3 regions of the Clostridium sp. KLE 1755 genome follow, and region 3 is predicted to be linked to each of the others. Evidence: predicted binding sites of a transcription regulator. Region 3 holds the regulator's gene; each other region holds the start of a gene.
The links. The regulator LexA, encoded in region 3, represses DNA repair genes until DNA is damaged. The targets are predictions, from matches to a motif close to CNAACANNTGTTNG.
Positions count from the first base shown of each region.

Region 1: the regulator LexA is predicted to act here: its motif matches at 2,638-2,651, upstream of recA (recombinase RecA).
Region 2: the regulator LexA is predicted to act here: its motif matches at 1,783-1,796, upstream of HMPREF1548_RS07960 (putative DNA modification/repair radical SAM protein).

Region 1 is NZ_KE992709.1:21,267-25,556, forward strand. Features, by position in the region: gene rny (ribonuclease Y) at 1-643, opposite strand, end outside; gene HMPREF1548_RS13090 (regulatory protein RecX) at 823-1,461, opposite strand; gene recA (recombinase RecA) at 1,458-2,591, opposite strand; gene HMPREF1548_RS13100 (zinc ribbon domain-containing protein) at 3,107-4,290, opposite strand, start outside.
Region 2 is NZ_KE992683.1:18,740-23,029, forward strand. Features, by position in the region: gene HMPREF1548_RS28850 (winged helix-turn-helix domain-containing protein) at 1-234, opposite strand, end outside; gene HMPREF1548_RS07945 (hypothetical protein) at 434-757, opposite strand; gene HMPREF1548_RS07950 (hypothetical protein) at 786-1,025, opposite strand; gene HMPREF1548_RS07955 (TetR/AcrR family transcriptional regulator) at 1,041-1,586, opposite strand; gene HMPREF1548_RS07960 (putative DNA modification/repair radical SAM protein) at 1,845-3,191, shown strand; gene HMPREF1548_RS07965 (TIGR03915 family putative DNA repair protein) at 3,242-4,042, shown strand; gene HMPREF1548_RS07970 (HPr family phosphocarrier protein) at 4,265-4,290, shown strand, end outside.
Region 3 is NZ_KE992763.1:17,561-21,850, reverse strand. Features, by position in the region: gene HMPREF1548_RS23385 (response regulator transcription factor) at 1-456, opposite strand, end outside; gene yneA (cell division suppressor protein YneA) at 779-1,132, opposite strand; gene lexA (transcriptional repressor LexA) at 1,355-1,975, shown strand; gene HMPREF1548_RS23370 (hypothetical protein) at 2,222-2,449, opposite strand; gene HMPREF1548_RS23365 (GNAT family N-acetyltransferase) at 2,569-3,348, opposite strand; gene HMPREF1548_RS23360 (AraC family transcriptional regulator) at 3,512-4,290, shown strand, end outside.

The DNA.
Region 1 (4,290 bases), on a different contig from region 3:
CGTCATTCGGAAGCTGTACCACGGAAATCGTAGCTTCAGCCACATGGTCTGCCGCACATCTCTGAATGGCGGTTACCACATATTCCCTGGCTTTCTTGTCTGCTTCCTCTTTGGCCCTGCTTTCCATATCCTTGATCATCACGGCCGATTCATGTTTTACTTCATCTTCAACAATTTTCAATAAGTAATCTTTTGCCTGTTCGGAGGTTAATCCTGAGATTCGTTCCAGTTCCTGTACTCTCTGCTCGTTCAGCTTCGCGATCTCTGCTTTCTGCTTTGCTAATTCCTCTTCCCTGGCTGCCAGTACGGATTCCTTCTTTTCAATGGCATCCGACTTCTTGTCCACGTTCTCTTCCTTCTGCTGCACTCTTCTTTCAAAGCGCTGCACCTCGGCTCTGCGTTCCTTGATCTCCTTATCCAATTCGTTCTTTGCACGAATGGATTCCTCCTTCACTTCCAGCAGTCCCTCACGCTTTTTGGTTTCAGCAGCTTTCACCGCATCATCAATAATTTCTCTTGCCTTGTCTTCGGCGTTGCCGATTTTGGTCTCAGTTTCTTTCTTCCTATATGCAGAGGTTACTACAAATGTAACCGGGATAGAAATCAACAGAGTGACCGCTACTGCTATTACATAACTAAGCATAGACAGGAGCACCTCCTTATTAAATTTTCATTGTGCGAATATCTGTTATAGAATGTATGTACGCCAAACATTCTTATAAGCGATTTTACAACACTTCAATTTTAATAAATAACAGGTATTATGTCAAGTAGAAAAGCATATTTTGACCAAATTTCATAACTTTTGCACAAGATAACCTGTTATTCCCAGGAGTCCCCTTCTTCCAAATCATCGCAATTCATGGCTTTTCTTATCTTATCCGGCGAGAAACCCTTTCTGTACAGGAAAGCCTGAATCCGTCTTTTTTCTTTTAAATCCGCCTGTTTCGCATCAAAATGCTTCTTTCTGAGGAGCTCTTTAATCATAGCTTCCTCATTCTGAAGGCCATCCGCTTCCTGAACGGTGCAAAACGCCTCCTCAATACAGCTTCTGTCAACGCCTTTGCGTCTCAGATCGTCCTCCATCCGCCTGCGGCTTTTCGTTTCCATGTAGGTTTCCACATATCTTCTTGCATAAGCCTCATCATTTATGTACCCAAAGGATTCCACATAAGCAATAGCCTCTTCAATGACCGGAGGAGGATACTTTCCCTGCCGCAGCTTCTCTTCCATCTGCTGTCTTGTATATTCCCTGGACTTCAGCAGGTTCATGCAGCGCAGCTTCGCCCGCTTGGGGAGTACGTTCTCCATAATCTCCTCATAGACATGAGGGGGCAGTTCTCTATCCTGTGCAATACCGTATTTATGAAGTTCGCCTTTGTATAATACAAAGGCGAATTCTCCATCGATGCTGACTGCATATTTCGTTTTATTTATTGGTTCTGTCCTGGTAACAATCATTTCTGTTCTGCCTGCACGGCTTTAACCGCAGCGCCGGCGGCCGCCTTCACTTCCCTGCTGTCCTTTGCAGCTTTGGCTCCGGCAGCTTCCTTCACAGGTTCTTCCTTCCTGTCTGAAGCATCGGCTTCTTTCTTCTCGTCCAGCTTATAGTATGCGCGTACTTTCTTCTCGATTTCATCGCAGATCTTCGTATTTTCTTTCAGGAAGTTCTTCGCATTCTCCCTTCCCTGTCCGATCTTGTTTCCTTCGTAGGCAAACCATGCGCCGCTCTTATTGACAATATTAATATCCGCTGCCAGATCCAGAATATCCCCGACTTTGGAAATGCCCTCTCCGAACATGATGTCAAATTCCGCTTCCTTGAAGGGCGGCGCTATTTTATTCTTTACCACCTTGACACGGGTACGGTTTCCTACCACTTCCCCTGCCTGCTTCAGGGATTCAATCCTTCTTACGTCCAGACGGATGGTAGAGTAGAACTTCAGGGCACGGCCGCCGGTAGTGGTCTCCGGATTGCCGAACATGACGCCCACCTTCTCACGCAGCTGGTTGATGAAGATAACTGTACAGTTGGACTTGCTGATTACTGCAGTAAGCTTACGCAGCGCCTGGGACATCAGACGGGCCTGCAGGCCCACGTGGCTGTCCCCCATATCGCCGTCTATTTCGGCCTTGGGAACAAGAGCCGCAACGGAGTCAACAACAACGATATCGATGGCGCCTGAACGCACCATGGTCTCTGTAATCTCCAGAGCCTGTTCTCCGTTATCAGGCTGGGAAATATACAGGTTATCAATATCCACACCAATATTCTTCGCATAGGCAGGGTCCAGCGCATGCTCCGCATCTATAAAGCCTGCAATGCCGCCCCTGCGCTGAACCTCAGCGATCATATGCAGGGTGACGGTGGTCTTACCACTGGATTCCGGTCCATATATTTCAACAATTCTTCCCTTGGGTATTCCGCCCAGGCCAAGTGCAATATCAAGGCTTAATGAGCCTGTGGGAATCGTCTCCACATTCATCTGCGTAGCCGGATCCCCCAGCTTCATGACTGCTCCCTTTCCAAACTGCTTTTCAATCTGTGCCAGTGCGGCGTCAAGCGCTTTGAGTTTGTCTTCTTTTTCCATTATGTTCTCCTTCTTATCCAGAACGGATGTTCTCTTTTTCTATAATAAAACATCTGTTCGTATTTGTCAATTCCCAACTTTAAATATAATATACAATATCAGGTGTCCGATAAAACTCCCTCAACAGGCATCCCTCCTTTATTTTTTATTGCATTGAAACGATTGGCGAAATGCCCGATTAGATGTCCGCTCTATAGATGGAATGGACATGGCTGAATTCCTTCAGACAAAGGTGCACCGGTTTGGAACGCCTCCAGCAAAGATATGCTTTTTTGATTGTAACATAAACTTCATCCAAATGCCACTAAAAAAAGCATGCTTCCATAAAAAAGGAACATGCCGGGATACTGTTCAGACGGGTCTGCGAATTTAGCTGCGCATACTGTACAAATATATAGCGGCAGCAGGCATCCGGCCTGTTGTGAGGCAAATCAAATGGCCGGATGTCCGCAACAGTTCAGTTTATCTGAACTGCCGCACATGCCGTAGTATTGGGGCAACAATCCATGCCCTCCCTAAATTTTCTTCATATAACGTCCATAATCTTTAATAGTGGCTGTAACCCAGCCGCTGCTCGTGCTGGTGGTATAATTAAACCCGATTTCCAGGCCTACAGGGGTATAGAAAATAATATTGGTATCCGAATCCGAAAGGAAATCCTGAAGCTGTTCGTCATCCATCCGATCCACAGCCTCGGCCGTTCCGTTCTGGTAAGCATCCTGATCCCTGAATTCTTTGGCCAGCTGCTCGTTATACTCTATCATTTCCCCGTTGTCCAAAAGTTCGCCGCTTACCAGATCGATATTAATGCAGTAAAGCGAAATGTAGGATTCCTGGTTCATTGCATATTTCTCCTGAAGGACTATGCTGATTTTTTCCTCATCCATATAGGTTACATAACCAATGCTGGAGGTTGCGTAGGAGAGTTGCTCATCTTCACCCTGGGCATCCTTATAGTAGTTGTAAAGCTTGCTGTAATAAGTGGCCTCGTATTCAATCTCCTGGTTCAGCTCGTCCAGATGGGGAATATTCCCACCCTTCAGCTGCGGGTATTTTCCGGTTGCCGTAGCGCCTGTCTCGTCATCCACATAGCTGTAATCTTCCCATTCCACCGTATAACTGAGGTCGTCACGGATGGAATTGGCAATTGTTACATAGTAGTCATCCTCCGGGCTGGGAACATAATCCCCTTCCTCTGTTTCCGGTTCATAGGTTCCACCGCCGCTGAAATCAGGAAGCTGGCTGTCATCGCCGCTGTCATAACCAAAGGGTATCGTTTCCTCAGGAACTGCCCCTCCGTAATTCTTGGAATTAGAAATACCGCTGCTGGCTTCCCTGACCGCACCCTTGACAATAATAAAAATAAGGACCATGACGATGCAGAGAAGCACCGCGATTACCGCTACAATAACCGCCGCCACGGTTCTGCTGTTGTTACGCTTCTGAGGGGGCATATTGGGATAGGCTCCATAAGGCTGCCGGCCATATGGAGGCACTCCTCCCGGAGGGATTTGTCCATAGTACCCGCTCTGCTGCGGTCCATACTGCTGCGAAGAGCCATACCGGGTATTATTCTGCCCGCCCTGCGCGGCGCCGGGCGCACCCGGGCCTGCCTGGCCTCCTGGCACATTTCCATAGGGCGGAATATTCTGCGCGCCGCAGGGAGGCATTCCCTGGCCGCCGGCCGGAATATTTTCAT
Region 2 (4,290 bases), on a different contig from region 3:
GCCGGCACCCCAGACAGTCAGTATGTATTGTGGATTGTCTGGGAACGGCCCTATCTTCTTTCTTAGCTTTCGTATGAATGATGTAAGGTTGCTTCCCTCTGGGGCATTGTGAAAGCCCCAGACATTTTCATATAATTGGTCTTTCGTAAATACCTGTCCTTTATGGCAAAAGAGAAAGTATAAGAGGTCAAATTCTTTTGCGGTCAAATATATACATTCTCCCTTTTTGGTCATAAATGTTCTGGAAAAGGTTCTATGGTAAAAGCATATTCTTTTTCATAGGTAGTAATAGGGAAACATGGAAATTTTTTAGACAGCCAATCTACTGTTTGTTGAAAAACTTGCTCTTCATCGTTTTTAAATGTTATTACTACAACTTTCCCATAGTTTCACCTGCTTTACTATGATACTTTTTATCAAGTTTGATATTGTCTCATATTTTCTTTACATACAATAGATATTTTCGTAAAGTCATATAAGTCTTTTTTCCAATATAAACCAAAGCAATGCCAACAATTATACTAATAGGAATATTTAAAAAAGTTGGTAATTCTAAAACCCCAAGGTTAACTTGCACATTTGGGGTAAAATCATAATATTGAAATATTTGCTCAAATAGCCCTATTTCAAAAAGTATCATTCCTGTTGGGAATAAAATCCCTGTCAGTATTAACACAACAGATAATACCGATAGAAATATTACAACAAATAGAAAAGTTGAATATATTCCATATTTTTTTATTACTGACCTTTGCATTTTATCACCTCAAATCTTTGCAAAGTTTTTAAATATACTTTTTACAAATTAATTGAGCGCCATTTAGAACAGCAGTAACCGAACCTATACCAAAGCAGATTTGCCCAGCGGTTGTTTTTGGAGCTGACAAAACACTGCCAGCAGCAAGAGAAATGCCTGCAATTAAACTTATTGAAATAAAAACAGGTGACCTGCCAGTATTTAGATGTTTACAATTCTTAATCAGATAATTTCTGAATTTATTTAATCCTTCTAATCCGTTGTTCATTTGAATTCCTCCTTTTTATTCAAATACACTTTCAATTAAAACTTCTATCATAAAGTCAACCACTTCTAAATGATTATATGGCAATTTTTCTTTATTAGAATTCGGCATAAATAGAATAGCAAATGCAGAGTTACCCTTGTCTTCATTTATCTTGTATTGTAGCTTAGAATCCTTGATGATATTACGAATATCATTATCACCGTGAAATGCTAATTCTTCAATTTTTTCTTTAGGCAGTCTATTCATAAATGCTATAAAATCTGGAGAATTCATTTCTAAGATGAAAGGTATTTTAATGTATTCTCTATAAATCAACTTTAGAGTATTACACAAACTTTCCTTTGTAGGTGTTTCACCTAGTGTTGCTTTGGTCAAATAAACTAATTTAGTTTGGATTCTCATTATAACATCAAAAAATAGTTCTTCTTTTGAAGCATAGAATAAATAAAATGCGCCTTTTGATATTCCTGCTTTTGCACATAAATCTTCAATATTCGTTTTTTTGTATCCTAGCTTGCTCCAGCTATCTTCGCAATTTACTAGTAACTTTTCTTTTGTCAAACATATAAGCTGTTATAAAAAAAGATTGCCGCAGTAAGCTTCGGCAGTCGTTTTTTGATAGGGTAATCAACTTCGGCAGCGACAGGAGGCAGTTTCATACGGAAGATAATTTTAGGCAGGAGATAAATTCATGCAGGATTCAAATTTATTTTGGGGCTTGCGTTAATCGAACATATGTACTATAATATGGTAAAAGAGAACAAATGTTCGATAAAAGGCGCTTAAAATACGGCGCCGTTTGAGCGGAGAGACAGGAATATGGATTACTCAATAGCCGACAGACAGATGAGCATTATGGATAAGCTGGGTATTCTTACGGATGCTGCAAAGTATGATGTGGCATGCACCAGCAGCGGAAATGAACGAAAGGGAGACGGGACAGGTATGGGCAATACCATTAAGGCGGGGATATGCCACAGCTTTTCCGGGGACGGGCGTTGTATCAGCCTGCTGAAGATCCTGTTTACCAACGAGTGCATTTATGACTGCAAATACTGCGTGAACAGATGCTCCAATGATGTGCCCAGGGCATCTTTTACGCCTGATGAGGTTTGCAGGTTAACCATAGAATTTTACAGGCGCAATTATATAGAGGGGCTTTTTTTAAGCTCCGGAATCCTTTACAGTCCGGATTATACCATGGAGCTTTTGTATCAGACGCTGTATAAGCTGCGCAGGGAATATAATTTCCAGGGCTATATTCACGTGAAGGCAATCCCCGGGGCCAATCAGGAGCTGGTGAGGATGACGGGCTTCCTGGCGGACAGGATGAGCATAAACCTGGAGCTGCCTACGGCGGAGGGCCTGAAGAAGCTGGCGCCCAATAAGCACAGGAAGAATATCCTCACGCCCATGCGCCTCATACAGAATGGAATTGCCGTCAATAAGAATGAAGTGGCCGTATACAGGCATGCGCCGGTTTTTGTGCCCGCAGGACAGTCCACGCAGATGATTATCGGGGCTACGCCGGAGAATGATTACCAGATAATGTCGGTGGCGCAGAACCTTTATGATAAGTTCAGCCTGAAGCGGGTTTTTTATTCCGCATTCGTACAGGTGAATGAGGATAAGGATCTTCCGGCGCTGCCGGGAGGGCCGCCGCTTTTGCGGGAGCACAGGCTGTATCAGGCGGACTGGCTGCTGCGTTTTTACGGCTTCCGTGCCGATGAGCTGCTGGATGAGAAAAGGCCTAATTTTAATGTGCTTCTTGACCCCAAGGAGGACTGGGCGCTGCGCCACCTGGAATTTTTCCCTGTGGAGGTCAACCGGGCGGATTACCAGGTCCTTCTCCGGGTGCCGGGAATCGGGGTGAAGAGTGCGCAGCGGATTGTAAAGGCAAGAAGAAACGGGAACCTGTGCTTTGAGGATTTGAAGCGGATAGGAGTCGTACTGAAGCGGGCGCTGTATTTTATTACCTGCAGCGGTCATATGATGTATAAAACGAAGATAGAAGAGGATTATATCACACGGAATCTGCTGGCGGTGAAGGAAAAGCTTCCCGCGGAGGCGGGTGGCATGACCTACAGACAGCTTTCCCTGTTTGATGATGTCCGTTTTGCCCCGCAGCGGCAGGAAATCAGACAGGCGGCGGGAATGGCTTATTAAGTACCCTCCGGGTCTAACAGTTACAGGTGATGGAGACAGGTGGATGGCATATGGAAAAGATACTGATATGTGAGGATTCCCAGGAGGGGATTTTTACGGGAATATATGAGGCTTATGCGCAGAAATGTGATCATGACAGTACGCGGATTCAGCTGGGAGAGGAAGGAAATCTGTGTTTATTTGCCGAATACAGGGAAATTGTGCCGGACATACAGAAGGCAGACAAGGTAAGACGGACGATACTCACAAGGTTTGGGGAGGAATGCTATGAACAGATCTGTTATGCGCTGTCTTCCTGGGAAACGGATAAAGGGCAGGCTGTCTACCAGACTGTTGTGGAAGGGCTGAAGGGACGGATCCGGGGCAGCCTGATGGATCATCTGGGAAACCGCTATGTCCACCGTGCTTTTGAACTGAGCAGGGCGGCCGGGAATGAGGCCCATCATCTGCTGGGTTTCCTCAGGTTTGAGGAAACGGCCGGAGGCATCCTGTTTGGGGAAATAGGGCCGAAGAATAATGTGGTGCCGTTTATGATGCCCCATTTTGCAGATCGTTTTCCAAAAGAGAATTTCATTATCTTTGATAAGGGAAGGAAGCTTTATGGAATCCATCAGGCCGGTAAGCCCTGGTTTTTGGCGGGAATGGAGAACGGGCCGGAGAAACAGGATCTGGAGTTTAGCGAGGAGGAAAGGCAGATTCAGGAACTTTTCAGGTATTTCTGCCGTAAGATAACGATAAAGGAAAGGGAAAATGAGAAACTGCAGCGACAGATGCTTCCTTACAGGTTCCAAGAATATATGGTGGAATTTGTAAACAATGAGCAGAAGACAGGCCGGCGGAAAAGCCGGTAACTGCCGGGTATCACACTTTTAAACAAAGAAAGGAGTTTGATTTTGCTCCGCGGGTGACATTATGCAGTATGGCCGTATTTACTGTCATTTTATGTAGAAAAATGGGGGGTTTACATTTACCGCCAATGCTGTATAATATGATAAATCTAAGAAGGTACACGGCGAAAATGCCGTGTTTGTAGCAGTTTCTATTTTATGAAAGGATGAAAGTGTGTGGTAAGTATGAATGGAATCAATCAGTATAAAAT
Region 3 (4,290 bases):
GTTAACCTCAATGCCGCCCAGACAATGATATGTATCATTTTCCGGCTCCGCGGCTTTGTTTACGGCGTCCAGATAACGGCTGTAGCGGCGCAGATGGGAATTTACCCTGGCCAGCAGCTCCATGGTAGTAAACGGTTTTGTCACGTAATCATCAGCGCCCATATTCAGCCCCATGATTTTATCAACCTCTTCAGATTTGGCTGAAAGCATGATAACAGGGAAATCATATCCCTTATCTCTTACCTTCATCATCATGGTAATGCCGTCCATTCGGGGCATCATAATATCTACAATAGCAAGATGAATCTCTTCCCGTCTAATAATTTCCAGGCCTTCCACTCCATCTCCGGCCTGAAATACCACATAGCCCTGATTCCTAAGATATATTTCAATTCCTTCTCGGATATCCCGGTCGTCCTCAACTACCAATATACGGTTTGCTTCCAATTTTAACATCCTCCCTCTGCTGTCAGCAATTTTTGCAGCTATCCGGCCGCATTTTTAAAACATTATAGCATACTTTCCTCCTTTTTTCCTCTAAATTACAAAATCGTAAGAGGTAAACAGTGGTAAAGCAGTTACAGGGCAGCCGCAGGCTAAGCTGTAACGTAAAGTACATCCGGGGAAAAGGCACAATCAGGTTTATAAACAGAATAGACCAGAAAACTGAAAAATCCATACAGAAAAAACCAAAGAATTTCTAAAGAAACTCTTTGGTTTTACGGAAATCAGGCAGTGTAAAAGCTCTTATATATCAAACTGGCAAACTCTGTGGCAGTTACTTGAATTCTGCCGAATAGTACGGGATGATCAGGTAGTCTCCTGCGTTAATATTCTCATCCAGGAGATGGTTCGTCCGGATTACTTCCCTGATAAACGCTTCCCTGGATTCAAAATTCCCATCCGCATAGGTGTCGGCAAGTGTCCAGAGCGAATCTCCCGATTCAATACGGATGCTGGTAAAATATTTATAATAAACGGTCTCCCCGGGAGCCTGTGCCCTGGATATGAAGCTGCCGCCAGCAATAGCAAGAACAAGTATAATGGCGGCAGATACGACAAAAAGAAGGATATGCCGTCTGAGCTCCTGTTCTCTTCTGATTCTGTTAAGACGAATTCTTTCCTCAATCATGATCTGCCCCTCCTGACCTGTCCGAACAGGTGTAACGAACACACGTTCTTTATACTTTGCATTATATCGAACATAGATTCGATTGTCAATACCCGGGAGCAAAAAATCGAACAGTCATTCGGAATATATGTTTGCTTTTTAATTTTCCCTATGATATACTAAAAAAAACGGCACCGGCAGGATACTACCGGTGTCTGTCAGGAATTTAAAGGAGGATGAAATATGGCACAGGGCAAAATTACTGCAAAGCAGAAAGAAATCCTGGACTACATAAAAGAACAGATACTGGAAAGGGGATATCCGCCGGCAGTAAGGGAAATCTGTGAGGCGGTTCACCTGAAATCCACCTCTTCCGTGCACTCCCACCTGGAGACGCTGGAGAAGAACGGATACATCAGAAGAGATCCCACCAAGCCCCGTGCGATTGAGATTTGTGACGACAGCTTCCAGATGGTCAGGACCGAGCTGGTGAGCCTGCCTGTGGTCGGCAATGTAGCGGCCGGGCAGCCCATACTTGCGGAAGAGAATATTGAAAGCTACTTTCCTATCCCCGCAGAGTATATACCGACCGGAGAACCCTCATTTATCTTAAAGGTACGCGGGGATTCCATGGTCAACGCAGGAATCAATAACGGCGATCAGATATTCGTACAGAGCTGTGCTACGGCTAGGAACGGCGATATGGTGGTTGCCCTGATTGACGATTCCGCAACGGTCAAGACCTTTTACAGGGAAAAAGGCCATATCCGCCTGCAGCCGGAGAATGACAATATGGCTCCCATTATTGTAAATGACTGTAAGATCCTCGGTAAGGTGTTCGGTGTGTTCCGTATCTACCATTAATCGTTTCCGCAGGCCAGAGAAGCTCAGCCATAATAAATAAACACTAATTTTCCCAGACATAAAAGCGCCCGCTTACGGAAAGTCCCATTTCTGTAAGCGGGCGCTTTATATTGTACTGTCTTATAAAATTACTATAATTTTTTTGCAGAGACCAAACCTCGTTTGTGCTGGACATGTCCGTATCGGCAATAAAGCAAACTATTGACCCGGTCGGTCATTCGTCAAAAATGCAAATCCAGAAGCCAGTTAACGAAACATAAAGGTTATTTCACAGCCGTCCGCTACTCTTCTGCAGATATTTACCGTCCTGTCCATAATCAGGCTGAAGCTGTTTTCCTCAGCCTCCACATCCAGTTCCTTTAAATCCTCAGAAATACTGACCGAACGGACGCCTTCCAGACCGTCCATTTCACGAAGAATTTTTTCAGCCTTACCTGTATCCGTCAAATGGGTCAGATGATAGCTTCTTAACATAAAGAGTCTCTTCCTTTCCGGTTTTATCTGAAGTATTACCGGAAATTGGAAGTTTAAACAGATGCCGGCCCGGAATTGGTGCATAAAATAAAACGGGATACAAAAAGGCACCGTCCAGTTTATCTGATGCGGTACCAGTAAGTATAGACTTCTTCAAAACCAATGCTTTGATACAATCTGACAGCAGGCCTGTTGGCAGCGGACACCTGAAGGAATGCGGTATCAGCTCCCTCTCTGCGGCCTTCCTCCATTATGGCGCGGCAAATGCGGGCGCCGATTCCTTTCTGGCGGAAATCATTGTGTACCCGGATATCATATAAGCCTATTTTGCCATCCTCCACAACCCCCAGGCCGCAGCCGATAATTCTGTCATTTTCATATAAAGCGGCACAGTATACAGGATTTCTGATTGCTGTGAGCATGGCCCTTGCGGATTCCGGGCAGATGCAGTCACCGCCGTCTAGAGAAAGAAATGCCTCCAGCCAACTGTCGTCCATTGTACGGGTCAGCCGGATTTGGGTGCCGGAAGCTGCTGATGCGCCTGCGGCATCTCCCTGTGCGTTTTTGAGGCTTTCACCTTCATTGGTTAGGCGGCATTCCATGATATAGGTTTTGTCCTGCTGCTCATATTCCCTCATTGCCAGCTGCTGATCCAGAGCGGCCGGTACGTTGGCTGTCATTTTAAATACACAGGGAAGCCCTTTTTCCCTGAATTTATTTTCACAATACTCTATTTTATCCTCATATGCTTTTGTAGAAAGATAAAGCGGACTGACACAGTTCCCCTCATGGGCCGTTCCGCCGGAAAACCGGAGAATCCAGCCATCGTAAACCTCAGTATGCAAAACGGGAAACGCGTTAAGCGCAAGCTCTTCATAACGCAGTGCTGCAAAGTTCATAGTGTAAGCCTCCTCTACTATCTTCTATTTTACCCGGCATTTTCCATACAAAAAACAGAACAGGTGCTTTCAATCTTGCAAATTGTGCTTTATAATAAGGAATAAGAAAAATTTATGTTAGAGCATGTTTGAAAATTGTTCCAGCGTTGTCAGGAGAGTGAAGATGGAAAATTATGAAAAGACGGGGTATCTTAAGAATGATTTCAGGATTTTTCATTTGAAGGATGCCAGAAAAATGGATATTGCCTATCATTATCATGACTTTGACAAGATTGTTTTGTTCCTGAGCGGGGACGTGACGTACTCAATTGAGGGACGGCGGTACGAACTGAGGCCTTATGATGTTATTCTGGTAAAAGCCGGAGAGATCCACAGACCGGTGATTCACAGCGATATGCCTTATGAGAGGATTATTATTTATGTGTCTTCCGGGTTTATGCGGGAGTACAGAGATGAGAATTATGATTTGAGCCGGTGTTTTCAGGAAGCGAGGGAAAAACACGGAAATGTTCTGCGTATAGATAATCTGGAAAAAAGCAGCCTGTTTGCGGTGTGCAGGGAGCTGGAGCGTTCTTTCTCCAGCCAGGAATATGCCAATGGGCTTTATCAGAAGGTGCTTTTTCTGGAGTTTATGATATGGCTGAACCGGGCGCTGATTAACAATCATGCGAATTATCTTGAAAATGAAGTGTCAAACGAAAAGATTGCGGCTATTGTGGATTATATCAATGCTCATTTGAAGGATGAAATTACTGTGGATGGCCTGGCAGAGCATTTTTTTGTCAGCAGGTCTTATCTGATGCATCTGTTCAAAGCGGAAACCGGATATTCCATCGGTTCCTACATCAGTGAAAAGCGTCTGCTGCTGGCGAAAACACAGATTCAGAACGGAATGAGCGTTACGGAAGCATGCTATGCATGCGGTTTTAAGGATTATTCCAC